Regions from separate parts of the Comamonas sp. AG1104 genome, predicted to be linked through region 2. Evidence: predicted binding sites of a transcription regulator. Region 2 holds the regulator's gene; the other holds the start of a gene.
The links. The regulator NrdR, encoded in region 2, represses ribonucleotide reductase genes. The targets are predictions, from matches to a motif close to CACNANATNTNGTG.

Region 1 (7,742 bases), on a different contig from region 2:
CGCCTGGCCCAGCAAGACACTGAGCGCCACTGACCGCATGGTGAACTCCGCCTCGCCCTGGCAGCACACCGCCATCCCGCTGGATGCGGCCATCAGCCGGCGCGCAGACGCCAGCCTCAACGCCCCATTCGTACGCCTGTGGCAGGCCTTTCTCAGCGGCCGCGTGCTTCTGGCGCTGGCCCTGGTCCTGCTGCAGACGCTGAATCTGCAGCTGCAGAACATCAGCTCCCCCCTGGCCTGGCTGATCTGCTTCACCTATCTGACGCTGACCGTCGTGCTGCGCCTGGCAGCCGGGCGTCATTTGCCAGCGCCTCGCGCAGCCCTGCAATGGCTGCCCGTGATCGGCGTCGACATTGCGGCGATCTTTTTGCTGCAGATCTTTCAGGTCGGCTCGCTCAACTACACCGCGCTGCTGGCCATTCCCGTCCTGATCTCCTCGGCGCTGGGCGGGCTGATGCTGGCCTTTGGCACCACGGCCTGTATCACGCTGCTGACGCTGGCCTACACCTTCTGGCAATACCATGGCGGGCTCAACGACGGCGCCCAGTCTTACTACCAGGCGGCTTTTTCCTGCGCCGGCTACTTCTGCGTGGCCTATCTCACGCACGAGCTGGCCAAGCGTGTCCGGCGCGAGCGTTCCCAGGCCCTGTTCAACCGTTTGCGCACCCAGACCCAGGAGCAGGTCAACAGTCTGGTGATCAACCACTTCTCAGACGGCGTGCTGGTGGTCGACTCGAGCTTGCAGGTTCTGCAGGCCAATCCGGCCGCCTTGCAGCTGCTGGGCCTGCCCATAGATCACCCTCAGCCTTTTTCCCTGCAGGCCCATAGCTGGTGGGAGCCGCTGGCGCATTCCACACAAGCCAGCTTTGCCCATGCCCGCCCGCTGTCCGCCACGATTCACCTGCAGGCCCATGAGCGACGCGGTGCCACCGGCATGCATGTGCGCACACGCATCACCGAAGTTTCGGCGCCCTATCTGGACGAGGGTCCGCAGGCGCAAGCCAGCCACTCGCTTTGCGTCATGTTTCTTCACGACCTGCGCGAGATGGAAGCGCAGCTGCGCACCGAAAAGCTGGCCTCCATGGGCCGCATGTCGGCTGCCGTGGCTCATGAAATACGCAACCCGCTCGCGGCCATCACCCAGGCCAATGCGCTGCTGGCCGAAGACCTGGCGAGCCAGCCCGGACCACAGCAGCTATGCCGCATCGTGGGGCAGAACGCCGACCGACTGGCCCGCATCGCCGAAGAAATCCTCAACCTGGCACGCGTGCAGCAGGGCGCAGAAACCCATCAGGGCCAGTCGCTGCCGCTGGACACCCTGCTGGCCCAGATCAGCCATGAATGGCGCATACAGGCCGCTCCGCCGCGCCAGCTTCTGCTGCGGCTCAATGCAACGGCCCGCCATATCCTGTTCGATGAAGAGCATCTGCGCCGCGTGCTGATCAACTTGCTGGACAATGCCCAGCGCCACCGCAGCCATGCCGGCGATGAAGCGGGCCTGCAGCTGATCAGCGGCCACGGGCCCTTGAACGGCCAGATCCAGGGTCTCGCACCGCAGGACGACACCTGCTGGTTCATGGTCTGGAGTGATGGAGCACCATTGGAGTCCAGCGTCGAGCGCCATCTGTTCGAGCCGTTCTTCTCCTCTCAAAGCCGCTCCAGCGGCCTCGGACTCTATATCTGTCGCGAGCTGTGCCAGCGCTACGATGCCTCCATCAGCTATCAACGCCTGGCTCGCAACACACCGCAAGGCGATGTGAACGGCAACGCCTTTATCGTGACTCTGCGCAGCGGCCCTTCATCCCTCGCAAGCCACTCTCTTTTTGACTCGATCATGGTGTAAGCCCAGTGACATCATCGCCTCACTCATCCGCAGCGGCCAGCATTCTCGTGGTCGACGATGAACCGGATCTGCGCACGCTCTACGAGCTGACCCTGCTGCGGGAAGGCTACCGCGTGGAAACTGCGGGCTCGGTCCAGGAAGGCATGACTCAATTGCAAGGCCGCAATTTCGATGTCCTGATTACCGATATGCGCCTGCCCGACGGGATCGGCATGGAGCTGCTGCTGCACCTGCGCGACCAGTCACGCAGCGAGCGCTGCATCGTCATGACGGCCTACGGCTCTGCCGAAAACGCCGTCGAGGCCCTGCGCGCGGGCGCGTTCGACTATCTGACCAAGCCCGTGGACCTGCGCCAGTTCCGCCAGGTCGTGGCCTCGGCCGTGCAAGGCATTGGCGCAGTGCCCAAGCCCGGCAACCCGCCAACCAGCGACAGCTCGGTCGCCGCCGGCACAGGGGCGGGAGCGCAAGCTGGCGCCCTGGAGGCTCTGGTTGGCAAGTCTCAGGCCATGCAACTGGTCAAACAGCGCATTGCCAAGGTCGCCAAAGGCATGGCTCCCGTGCTGATCCACGGTGAATCCGGCACGGGCAAGGAACTGGTGGCACGCGCCCTGCACGGCTGCAGCCAGCGGGCCGATGGTCCCATGGTCGCGGTCAACTGCGGCGCCATCCCGGAAAGCCTGCTCGAAGCCGAGTTCTTCGGTGCCCGCAAGGGCTCCTACACCGGTGCCACGCAGGACAGGCCCGGCTACTTCCAGGCCGCACAGGGCGGCACCTTGTTTCTCGATGAAATCGGCGACCTGCCCCTGGCCATGCAGGCCAAGCTGCTGCGCGCCATTCAGGAGCGCAAGATTCGCCCGCTGGGCAGCACCCAGGAAGAAGCCGTCGATGTGCGCATCGTCAGTGCCACCCACCGCGATCTGGGAGCCGAAGTGCAGGCAGGCAATTTCCGCCAGGACCTGTTCTACCGTCTCAATGTCATCGAAATCGAGCTGCCCGCGCTGCGCGAGCGCCGTGAAGACCTGGGCCAGCTATGCCAGGCTTTGCTGCAAAAGCTGGCCCGCGAGTCCGGACTGGCTACGCCGGAGCTGGACGAGATCAGCCTCAGCCAGATAGCCCGGCTCCCGCTGCCTGGCAATGTGCGCGAGCTGGAGAACGTGCTGCACCGCGCCATTGCACTGGGCGAGGAAGGCCCGCTGCGTCTGCCCGAATCCAGCATGCCGACGGAGGACGCAGGTGCGGCGGCAGCGGCTTGCTCGGGCGCTTGGGCATCAAGCGCACCGCCGCCGCAAGCTAGGCACGCAGGCAGTCCGGCCACGCTGCCGGAGGATCTGCAAGGCTGGCTTGATGAGCAGGAGCGCAGCATTTTAGTCAGAGCCCTGCAGGACAACGGATTCAACCGCACTGCCACGGCGGCCAGACTGGGCATCAGCCTGCGCCAGATTCGCTACCGCATCGACCGTCTGGGCATAGACCTGCCGGCCGAAGGCAGCAAACACCAGAGCGACAATGTCTGATCCCGCACCTCATTTTTCATCCTTGCCGCTGCCACAGCAGCCTTGGCAGGCCGGCTGGTTTGGTGCAGCGCGTCACCTGAGATCTCCCAATTTCGGCCCTCGCCCCGGCGACGCGCAGATCGACCTCGTCGTCATCCACTCCATCAGCCTGCCCCCGGGCCAGTACGGCACAGGCGCGGTGCAGCAGCTGTTCACCAACCAGCTGGACTGGGACGCTCACCCCTATTACCAGGGCATTCGCGGCCTCGAAGTCTCGTCACATTTCTTTATCACGCGTCATGGCGAGATCTGGCAGTTCGTCAGCTGCGACGACCGCGCCTGGCATGCCGGCGTGAGCCAGTGGCGCGGGCGCGAGCGCTGCAACGACGACTCCATCGGCATCGAACTCGAAGGCCTGGAAGGCCTGAGCTTTGAAGCTGCGCAGTACCAGGCCCTGCAGCAGCTTTGCATAGCCATCGCGGTGCACTATCCGGTGCACTACATCGCCGGACACGAGCACATCGCGCCCGGGCGCAAGCAGGACCCCGGCCCGGGCTTTGACTGGCAGCGGCTGCAGCAGCAGCTGGGCAGCACAGACGGCACGCGCAGCTGGGAATTCCCCCCCAGCCCTGCAGCCTCAGGCGCCGCCTGAAATCTTCATAGCACCTACCGCCTTCCAGCACTCGATTTCATACATATTTAAAGCTGAAATCATTTACTGGCAGGCGCTATGCGCTCCTCATTTTGAGAATCCCAAGCATTCATCGTTGTGGGGCTTCGAGACGGCATGTCAATGGCGCGCGCGCAACAACTGTCGCCTGCATCAAACACGCAAATTTTTTACATATTTCCGGCCCGATCTGCCGCCGCGCGCAACCGCGCCACAGGCCTTTATTCATGCGGGATGAAGTCATTTTTGCGGCTGTCAAGCGGCGCTCGAAATGCCAGATTCAGTAGTTTCATCAAGTCTCTCGGATTTAAGCGCGATACACTACCGGTAGTGTTTTGAAGCGCCTTAGACCCCATATCTAGTGTTTACAAGTTGTGCACACCCTGTGCAAACCATGTGTAAACCGAGGCGCCGAATCGTGTTTTTGATGGCCTGCCAGCAGTGCAGGCCTTTGTCTGCCTATCCACATACTGACTCAGAGGAACTTATGCAAGAAGCGTTGAACTCACTGCCTTCTGCCGCACCTGCCGGTGCAGCCAATTCTTCCTCCCCCAATGACAGCTATCAGATCATCCGCCGCAGCGGCGATGTGGTGGCTTTCGCGCCCCAGAAGATTGCCGTGGCCCTGACCAAGGCTTTCCTGGCCGTGCGCGGCGCGCAAGGCGCGGCTTCCGCCAGCGTGCGCGACACCGTCAACGAACTCACCGACGGCGTGGTGCGCGCACTGGTGCGCTCGCGCCCCGATGGCGGCACCTTCCATATCGAAGATGTGCAGGACCAGGTCGAACTGGGCCTGATGCGCGCCGGTCACCAGGACGTGGCCCGCGCCTATGTGCTGTATCGCGAGCGCCGCAACCAGGAACGTGCCGAGCAGAAGAAGGTCGCCGAAGTGGCCGCCGCTGCCGCCGCCAAGCCCGTGCTGCATGTGACCGACAACGGCCAGCGCGTGCCGCTGGACCAGGAGCGCCTGGAGGCCCTGATCGTCGCTTCCTGCCGCAATCTGAATGCCGACATTCAGTCCGCACCCATCGTGGCCGAGACCCTGCGAAATCTGTACGACGGCGTGCCTCTGGCCGAGGTCTACAAGGCATCCATCCTGGCCGCCCGTACGCTGATCGAAAAAGACCCCGACTACACCTACGTCACCGCCCGCCTGCTGCTGCACACCATCGTGCGCGAAGTCATGGGCCGCGACGTGCAGCCCGCAGAAATGCAGGCCGCCTATGCCGACTACTTCCCCGGCTTTGTACAAAAGGGCGTGGACAACGAGCTGCTCAACCCCGAGCTGCTGAACTACGACCTGCCCCGTCTGGCCAAGGCCCTGAAGGCCGAGCGCGACGAGCAGTTCGACTACCTCGGTCTGCAGACCCTGTACGACCGCTACTTCCTGCACGTGCGCAAGACCCGCATCGAGCTGCCCCAGTCCTTTTTCATGCGCGTGGCCATGGGCCTGGCGCTGAACGAGCCCGACCGCAACGCCCGCGCCATCGAGTTCTACGAGCTGCTGTCGTCCTTCGACTTCATGTCGTCCACTCCCACGCTGTTCAACAGCGGCACGCTGCGCTCGCAACTGTCGTCCTGCTACCTGACCACCGTGCCCGACGATCTGGACGGCATCTACGAATCCATCAAGGAAAACGCTCTGCTGTCCAAGTTTGCCGGCGGCCTGGGCAATGACTGGACCCGTGTGCGTGCCCTGGGCTCGCGCATCAAGGGCACCAACGGCGAATCGCAAGGCGTGGTCCCCTTCCTCAAGGTGGTCAACGACACGGCCGTCGCCGTGAACCAGGGCGGCAAGCGCAAGGGCGCGGTCTGTACCTATCTGGAATCCTGGCACCTGGACATCGAAGAGTTCCTGGAGCTGCGCAAGAACACCGGCGACGACCGCCGCCGCACCCACGACATGAACACGGCGAACTGGATTCCCGACCTGTTCATGAAGCGCGTGATGGAAGCAGGCCAGTGGACCCTGTTCTCGCCCGCCGACGCCCCCGATCTGCACGACCTGTACGGCGAAGCCTTCGAGAAGGCCTACACCGCCTATGAAGCCAAGACCGACAGCGGCGAGCTCAAGCTGTTCAAGCGCGTGCCTGCCGTGGATCTGTGGCGCAAGATGCTCTCGATGCTGTTCGAGACCGGCCATCCCTGGATCACCTTCAAGGACCCCTGCAACATCCGCTCGCCCCAGCAGCACGTGGGTGTGGTGCACTCGTCCAATCTGTGCACCGAGATCACGCTCAACACCAGCGACACAGAAACCGCAGTCTGCAACCTGGGCTCGGTGAACCTGGTCCAGCACATCAAGGACGGCAAGATCGACCACGACAAGCTGCGCAAGACCGTGAACACGGCCATGCGCATGCTGGACAACGTGATCGACATCAACTACTACGCCGTGCAAAAGGCCAAGGACTCCAATCTGCGCCACCGCCCCGTGGGCATGGGCCTGATGGGCTTCCAGGACGCGCTGTATGAAATGCGCACCGCCTACGCCAGCCAGGGCGCCGTCGAGTTCGCCGACGAAGCCATGGAAGCGATCTGCTACTACGCTTACTGGGCATCGACCGAGCTGTCCAAGGAACGCGGCACTTACTCCACCTTCAAGGGCTCGCTGTGGGATCAGGGCATCCTGCCTCCCGACACCCTGAAGCTGCTGGAAAAGGCCCGCGGCGGCTATGTGGAAGTGGACCGCTCCGCCAAGCTGGACTGGGATGCCCTGCGCGCCAAGATCGCCAAGGACGGCATGCGCAACTCCAACTGCGTGGCCATTGCGCCCACCGCCACCATCTCCAACATCGTGGGTGTGGATGCCTCGATCGAGCCTTCGTTCGGCAACCTGTCCGTGAAGTCCAATCTGTCGGGCGAATTCACCGTCATCAACCAGTACCTGGTGCGCGACCTCAAGCGTCTAGGCCTGTGGGACGACGTGATGGTCATGGACCTCAAGCATTTCGACGGCTCGCTGCGCGCCATCGACCGCGTGCCCCAAGAGATCAAGAACCTCTACGCCACCGCGTTCGAAGTCTCGCCCGAATGGCTGGTGGAAGCCGCCTCGCGCCGCCAGAAGTGGATCGACCAGGCCCAGAGCCTGAACATCTACATGGCCGGTGCATCGGGCAAGAAGCTGCACGACACCTACATGCTGGCCTGGCTGCGCGGTCTGAAGACCACCTACTATCTGCGCACCACCAGCGCGACCAATATCGAGAAGTCCACCGTGCAAAGCCGTGTGCTGAACGCAGTGTCCTCCGGCGCTCCTGCCGCTTCGGCGGCTCCTGCAGCCAAGCCTGCGGTCAGCGCACTGGAAGCCGCTGCCGCCGCTGCCCGTGCCCAGGCACCCGCCACGGACATCAAGTTCTGCGCGATTGACGATCCAGGCTGCGAGGCGTGCCAATAACTGGCAACACCCCCTGAGGCGCTTGGCCTAGGCGGCCCCCGCGCCTTCCCCCTCTCTCGCTTTACGGGAGGGGGACGACACCCTCGGTGCGCGGCGGCGCTTCCTCGGTGTCTCTCGCTTTAGAGTGCGCCAGTATTTGAGTGGCGCCACTCGATAAATAAATGATTGAAAAGCTGGATGTCGATTGCACTGCGCCCAGCTTTTTCCCTTAAAGGAATAACTCATGCTGAGCTTTGACGACGACACCTTTGCCCCTTCCGCCACCAGCGCAGAAGCCGGCGCGTCCACCAGCACCCACAAGCGCGTGAATGCCGCTGACAAGCGCATCATCAACGCCAA
Region 2 (7,742 bases):
CCATGCCGCCTCAGCTACACTAGCGGGTGTACGCAACTGGCGATAGGCGCAGAATTTTCTGCCGCTGACGTGGAATCCGGCAGACTGCAAGGTCTGTGAACCACCGGGGAGCGTACCGCCCAGGGTCGCAGCGACTGCAGCCTGCAAGCGTTTCAGCCGTTCGCCTGGGCAGCCCTTGGCCTCAAGGGAATTTCTAAGTTCACAGGACTGCCATGTTTCAACGCACCGATACCGTCGCGAAAGTCGACCCCGAACTGTTTGCAGCTATTGAAGCTGAAAACCATCGCCAGCAAGAGCACATCGAGCTGATTGCCAGCGAGAACTACTGCTCGCCCGCAGTGATGGAAGCCCAGGGCTCCCAGCTGACCAACAAGTACGCCGAAGGCTATCCCGGCAAGCGCTACTACGGTGGCTGCGAGCATGTGGACGTGGTCGAGCAGCTGGCCATTGACCGCATCAAGCAGATCTTTGGCGCCGAAGCCGCCAACGTGCAACCCAATTCCGGCTCTCAGGCCAACCAGGCAGTGCTGATGGCTTTCGCCAAGCCCGGCGACACCATTCTGGGCATGAGCCTGGCCGAAGGCGGTCACCTGACCCACGGCATGGCGCTGAACATGTCCGGCAAATGGTTCAAGGCCGTCTCCTATGGCCTGAATGCCGACGAAGCCATCGACTACGACAAGCTCGAAGAGCTGGCCCGTGAGCACAAGCCCCGCATCATCGTGGCCGGCGCTTCCGCCTATGCCCTGCGCATCGACTTCGAGCGCTTTGCAAGAATTGCCAAGGAAGTCGGCGCCATCTTCTGGGTGGACATGGCCCACTATGCCGGTCTGATTGCTGCAGGCGTGTACCCCAACCCCGTGCCCCACGCCGACGTGGTCACAACCACCACTCACAAGAGCCTGCGCGGCCCCCGTGGCGGCGTGATCCTGATGAAGGCCGAGCACGAGAAGGCCATCAACAGCGCCATCTTCCCCGGCCTGCAAGGCGGCCCCCTGATGCATGTCATCGCCGGCAAGGCCGTGGCGTTCAAGGAAGCCCTGACTCCCGAGTTCAAGGCCTACCAGGAACAGGTCGTGAACAACGCCAAGGTGTTTGCCGAAACGCTGACCGAGCGCGGTCTGCGCATCGTCTCCGGCCGCACCGAAAGCCACGTGATGCTGGTGGACCTGCGCGCCAAGGGCATTACCGGCAAGGCTGCCGAAGCGGCCCTGGGTCTGGCTCACATCACCGTGAACAAGAACGCCATCCCCAACGACCCCGAGAAGCCCTTCGTGACCAGCGGCATCCGTATCGGCACCCCCGCCATGACCACCCGTGGTTTTGGCGAGGAAGAAGCCCGCATCACTGCCAATCTGGTGGCCGATGTGCTGGACAAGCCCGAAGACGAAGCCAATCTGGCTGCCGTGCGCGCCAAGGTGGCCGCACTGACCGCCAAGTTCCCTGTCTACAGCAAGTAATTCCTGCTGCGCTGAGCTGTCATGAAGTGCCCCTTCTGCAACCACCCGGACACGCAAGTTGTTGAAACCCGCGAGTCCGAGGACGGGGGCTTCATCCGCCGCCGCCGCCGCTGTGGCGGCTGCGACAAGCGCTTCACGACCTACGAACGCCCCGAGGTCAGCTTTCCGACCGTGGTCAAGAGAGACGGCCGGCGCATCGAATACGAGCGCGCCAAGCTGCAAGGCTCTTTTCAGATCGCGCTGCGCAAGCGCCCCGTGAGCACCGAGCTCATCGATGCAGCCATAGAGCGCATCGAGGACAGGCTGCTCAATCTGGGCCAGCGCGAAATCGACTCCAGCCGCCTCGGCGAGCTGGTGATGGACGAGCTCAAGGGCCTGGACAAGGTCGGCTATATCCGCTTTGCCAGCGTCTACCGCAGCTTCGAGGATGTGGACGACTTCAAGAACATCATGGATGAGGTTCGCAGTCCCAAGGCCAAGGCCGCCAAAAAACCATAGGCCTGCCTGCCGTACCATGCCAAAAGCCACCCTCGGGTGGCTTTTGTTTTGCGCGCCTGACGGCAGGCATACACTATTAATTCATGAGCATCTAGCGCATGATTTCAAAAGAAATCAGATAGTTTCTTATCTGATTTCCTTAATGAACGCGCGTAATTCGCTCCTTTAAAGGTAGCACCATCGGGCCGCTGCGGCTTTGCTCGCGCACATGCTCGGCCAGGGCATCCAGATCCAGCATGCCGCCCACCACATCGATACCTTGCGTGAAGGTGCTGAAATTGTCCCCGCCGCTGCCCAGATAGCTCTGCAGTCCCACGCGGTAGCGCTGCGGCATCTCGAGCAGCCGGCCGTTCAGGCGCAGCTCGCTCACGCGCCGGCCTGCGGGCTGGCTGCGGTCGAAGCGGTAGCTGAAGCCCTCGGACACCTGCAGGATGCGCGGCGCACTCACGGTGTTGCTGCCGCTGTCGAATTGCTGCTCCAGTGCCTGGCGAATCTGCTCGCCCCTCAGACTCATCACCATCAGCGTATTGCCAAACGGCTGAACGCTGAACAACTGTCCATAGGTCACGCTGCCGTCGGCCGCAGGCAGCAGATCGGCGCGCACGCCGCCGGGGTTCACAAAGGCCAGTTGCGCCCCACCCGCTGAGGCATCGCGCGTGGCAGCGAGTATGGAGTCGGCCACGATGCGCCCCATCACGCTTTCGCCATTGGCTTGCGGCATGCGGCTGGCAGCTGCGGCCAGCCGCCCTGCTCCGGCCTCGGCCAGCGGCCGGGCCGCAGCCTTGTAGCGCGCCACCAGCGCCGCAACGGGGGCATCGGCGTCAAAGACGGGGAATTCGGGTTGCAGGCCCACCATGCCGCTGGCGCTGCGATAGGCCTCGCCCTGCACAATATTCTGGTGCGCGGATTTGCCGATCACGCGACGTGTGCGCGCATCCACCGTCAGTCTGACTTCGGTCAGCAGCGTGCCGTACTGACCCGCGCTGGTCAGCAAAAACGGCTTGCGGGCATCCACCCTGGCGTAATCGCACACATAGGAGCGATGGGTATGACCGGAGATCACCACATCGACCTCGCCGGAGAGCTGCTCCAGAATCGGCACGATGGCGCCGGAGAGGCCTTTGCAGCTATCGTCCTGCAGGCCTGACGTGGTGGCTCCGCCCTCATGGATCAGCACCACGATCACATCGGCCCCCTGCGCACGCAGCTGGGGGATCAGCGCATTGGCCGTCTGTGCCTCGTCGGCAAACGTCAGCCCCTCGACCCCGCTAGGGCGCACCATATGCGGCGTGTTCCTGAGCGTCATGCCGATAAAGCCCACGCCTATGCGCAGACCGTCCTGCTCGAAGAACTTCAGCCCCGTCGCGGGAAACAGCGGCCGGCCGTCGCCGCGCAGCGTATTGGCCGCGAGAAACGGGAACTCTGCCCCCTTGAAGGGCTGGCTGATCTGGCATGGCTGCTTGCTTGTGAACTTCTCGCAGCCACCGTTTTGCATGCGCAGCAGCTCGGCCACGCCCTGGTCGTATTCATGATTGCCGGTGGCCGCGAAGTCCACCCGCATGAGGTTGAGCACCTCTATCGTCGGCTCATCGAGAAACAGCGCCGAGACCATGGGCGAAGCCCCGATCATGTCTCCGGCCGTGACCAGCGCCACATGGCGGCTGGCCTGGCGGCGCTGGGCGATGGCCCGGGCCATATAGGCCACGCCGCCGGCGGGCACGGCGACGTTCTGGCCCTGCGCATTCTGCGCCGTCACCGCCAGTCCGGGCGGCTCCAGATGGCCGTGCAGGTCATTGAAACCCAGCACGGTGATCTCCATGCTGGCCTGCCTTGTCACACCACCGCTGCATGCGCTCAAGCCCAGCGCGAGCAGCACAGCGCAGAGGGGAGCAGAGATCTTGTGAAAAGCACAACGCCAGCCTGGCGACAGGGCGCGAGACTGGCGTTGATCCGGTTTTTTGTCAGTTGCAACCATCGGACTCTCCTGAGTCAGAGGTTTTAACGCACAAAGCGGTCTGGGTGATGTCAGCTGGCCGAGGCCGGAATCGGGGCCAGGCCGGAATCCACATCGGCATTCTGCGCACGGTGGCGCAGCGCGTGGTCCATCACCACCAGCGCCAGCAGCGCCTCCGCGATCGGCGCTGCGCGAATGCCCACGCAGGGGTCGTGGCGCCCCTTGGTGATGACTTCGGTGCTCTGGCCGTGCACGTCGATGGATTCACGCGGCGTGATGATGGAGCTGGTGGGCTTGATGCCGATGCGCACTTCCAGATCCTGGCCGGTGCTGATGCCGCCCACGATGCCGCCCGCGTTATTGCTTCGGAAACCCTCGGGGCTCAGCGAATCGCCATGCGTGGTGCCGCGCTGGGCCACGCTGTCAAAGCCTGCGCCGATCTCCACGGCCTTGACGGCGTTCAGGCCCATCATCGCGTAGGCGATGTCGGCATCCAGTCGGTCATACAGGGGCTGACCCAGACCAACCGGCATATTGCTGGCGTTCACGCGCAGCGCCGCGCCGCAGGAATCGCCGCTCTTGCGCAGCTGCTCCATGTATTCCTCGAAGCGGCTCACATCGGCCACGGGCGCGAAAAAGGGGTTGTGCGGCACATGCTCCCAGCTCTCGAAACCGATGGGCAGCTCGCCGATCTGCGTCATGCAGGCGCGAAACTCGGTGCCGAACTTTTCCTTGAGCCATTTCTTGGCCACGGCACCCGCGGCCACGGTAGGCGCCGTCAGGCGTGCCGAGGAGCGGCCGCCACCGCGCGGATCGCGGATACCGTACTTCTGGAAGTAGGCGTAGTCGGCATGACCGGGACGAAAGCTCTGCGCGATATTGGAGTAATCCTTGCTGCGCTGATCGGTGTTGCGGATCAACAGGGCAATCGGCGTGCCCGTGGTCCTGCCTTCGTAGACGCCGGAGAGAATCTCCACCGCATCGGGCTCGTTGCGCTGCGTGACGAACTTGCTGGTGCCGGGGCGACGACGATCCAGATCATGCTGGATGTCCGCCTCGCTCAAGGCCATGCCCGGGGGGCAGCCGTCAATCACACAGCCAATGGCCGGGCCGTGGGACTCACCAAAATTGGTGACCGTGAAAATTGTGCCGAAGGTATTGCCGCTCATAGGCTGCCGATTATCGTTGAAGTGATGATTGACGGCTGCACGCTGTCCTGCCTAAAGTCTTTTCACCATGCTCAAACTTGCGTTTATTCTGGCCTCGGCCCTGATGTCCGCAATGATCGGCGGCATCGGCGGTCTGGTGTTCTTCAAATTTGCACCGTCGCGCTGCGCGGGCCAATATGCCTGCGGCTACGGCAAGGCCGTGATCAGCATGATGGTGGGCCTGGGTGTAGTCTTGCCGTGCTTTGTGGGCCTGCTGCTCAAGGGGCTGCACAAGGTAAAGCCGCCAGCGCTAGTAGCCTGTATCGCAGGGACCGCATCGGCTGACTGACCGACAGCCATAAGGCAGCGCTGCGCCACCTGCAGCACACATCAGACTGGACATGAAAAACCCCGCCTCGGCGGGGTCTGCAGCAAAACGCCGGGCTTGAAAGCTGGCTTATTCAGCGCCCTGGCGCTCGCCTTCGGGCCAGTCGCGGATATAGGCCTTGAGCATGCGGTTCTCGAAGTTCTGGCTGTCCACCACGGCCTTGGCCACGTCATACAGCGAGATCACGCCCATCAGCATGCGCTTGTCCATCACGGGCATGTAGCGCGCATGGCGGTCCAGCATCATGCGGCGCACCTCGTCCATATCGGTTTCCATGGTGCAGGTCATGGGCGCGTCGTCCATGGCGCCGCGCACGGAGATGTTCTCCACGCCGCCGGTCTTTACAAAACCCTGGATCACTTCACGGAAGGTGAGCATGCCCACCACATCGCCGTGATCCATCACGACCAGCGAGCCAATGTCCTTTTCCGACATCACCTGCACCGCCGCGGCCAGGCTTTCGTCGGGCGACACCGTGTACAGGGTATTGCCTTTGACGCGCAGGATGTCACTAACTTTCATTGCTGTTCTCCGAATCTGTTTGGCACGCTGTGGCAGCTTTTGTCCTGCATGTGTCAGCACATGCGGCATCGCTTTACACAGAATGCAGGTGCGTGCACAAATATAGCCCACAATGGCTTGCATTGAGAAAAACTAAAGCAATGACGAAACATATGAATTTCTACATATTCATTCGTCTATCCGACCAAATCGATATTTGATTGCGTGCTCGATCACACATTGCGTCGATCAAAACCAGCCATGGAGACACAACATGCCCGGCTACTCTGACCCCGGCTTTGACACCCTGAGCCTGCATGCAGGCGCCCAGCCCGACCCTGCCACCGGCGCACGTGCCGTACCCATCCATCTGACCACGTCCTTTGTCTTCGAATCCAGCGACCACGCGGCCAGCCTGTTCAATCTGGAGCGGCCCGGCCATGTCTACAGCCGCATCTCCAATCCCACCAACGCGGTGCTCGAGCAACGCGTCTCGGCCCTGGAAGGCGGCGTGGGCGCGATTGCCGTGGCCAGCGGCCAGGCGGCGCTGCACCTGTCGATTGCCACGCTGATGGGCGCGGGAAGCCATATCGTGGCCAGCACGGCCCTGTATGGCGGCTCGCAGAACCTGCTGCACTACACGCTGGCGCGCTTCGGCATAGAGACGACCTTCGTCAAGCCCGGCGACATCGATGGCTGGAAGGCTGCCGTGCGCCCCAACACCAAGCTGTTCTTCGGCGAGACCGTGGGCAACCCCGGCCTGGATGTGCTGGACATTCCCACGGTCAGCCAGATCGCCCACGAAGCCGGCGTGCCGCTGCTGGTGGACTCGACGCTGACCTCGCCCTGGCTGATCAAGCCTTTCGAGCATGGCGCGGACATCGTCTATCACTCGGCCACCAAGTTCCTGTCCGGCCACGGCACGGTGATCGGTGGCATCGTCGTCGATGGCGGCAGCTTCGACTGGGAAAAATCGGGGCGCTTTCCCGAGCTGACCCAGCCCTATGACGGCTTTCACAATATGGTGTTCAGCGAGGAGTCCACCACCGGCGCTTTCCTGCTGCGCGCCCGCCGCGAAGGCCTGCGCGACTTCGGCGCCTGCATGAGCCCGCACAGCGCCTGGCTGATCCTGCAAGGCATCGAAACCCTGCCGCTGCGCATGGAGCGCCATATGCGCAATACCGAAAAAGTGGTGCAGTTCCTCGCCAGCCACCCGCTGGTCAGTCGCGTGGGCCACCCGATGCTGGAGACCCACCCCTCGCACGCCTTGGCCAGTAAGCTGCTGCCGCGCGGCGCAGGCTCTGTGTTCAGCTTTGACATTGCCGGCAACCGCAACCAGGGCAAGAAGTTCATCGAAACGCTGAAGGTCTTCAGCCATCTGGCCAATGTGGGCGACTGCCGCTCTCTCGTGATCCACCCTGCCAGCACCACGCATTTCCGCATGAGTGACGAGGCTCTGGCCCAGGCCGGCATAGGCCAGGGCACGATCCGCCTGTCGATCGGCCTGGAAGATGCTGACGATCTGATCGACGACCTCAAGCGCGCGCTGAAGGCGGCCGAGAAAGCAGCCTGAGAGACCTGAACAAACATGGTTGCCACAACTTCTGCATCGCTGGACTGGAAGCAGTTTGAACAGACTTTATTCAGCATCTACTGGCAAGATGCTCAGGCGTTCCTGGCCGCGACCCCTCAGGAAAGCATCTACGCACTGGCACTGAACGGCCTGTACCGTGAGGAGGACGGCCCCATTTACCTGCCCACGCTATCTGCCAATAGCGAGCAGGCCTATTCAC

Region 1: DFO48_RS09370 (ribonucleoside-diphosphate reductase subunit alpha) is a predicted target of NrdR. The motif match lies at 4,357-4,370, and genes of this name have one in related genera.

The regions. Positions count from the first base shown of each region.
Region 1 is NZ_QQAS01000003.1:181,025-188,766, forward strand. It holds gene DFO48_RS09350 (PP0621 family protein) at 1-33, shown strand, start outside; gene DFO48_RS09355 (PAS domain-containing sensor histidine kinase) at 38-1,843, shown strand; gene DFO48_RS09360 (sigma-54 dependent transcriptional regulator) at 1,891-3,357, shown strand; gene ampD (1,6-anhydro-N-acetylmuramyl-L-alanine amidase AmpD) at 3,350-3,988, shown strand; gene DFO48_RS09370 (ribonucleoside-diphosphate reductase subunit alpha) at 4,494-7,403, shown strand; gene DFO48_RS09375 (ribonucleotide-diphosphate reductase subunit beta) at 7,627-7,742, shown strand, end outside.
Region 2 is NZ_QQAS01000007.1:139,818-147,559, reverse strand. It holds ZMP/ZTP riboswitch at 23-177, shown strand; gene glyA (serine hydroxymethyltransferase) at 213-1,460, shown strand; gene nrdR (transcriptional regulator NrdR) at 1,482-1,958, shown strand; gene DFO48_RS19900 (bifunctional UDP-sugar hydrolase/5'-nucleotidase) at 2,098-3,933, opposite strand; gene aroC (chorismate synthase) at 3,984-5,081, opposite strand; gene DFO48_RS19890 (hypothetical protein) at 5,149-5,409, shown strand; gene DFO48_RS19885 (CBS domain-containing protein) at 5,518-5,970, opposite strand; gene DFO48_RS19880 (O-acetylhomoserine aminocarboxypropyltransferase) at 6,224-7,522, shown strand; gene DFO48_RS19875 (DUF4303 domain-containing protein) at 7,538-7,742, shown strand, end outside.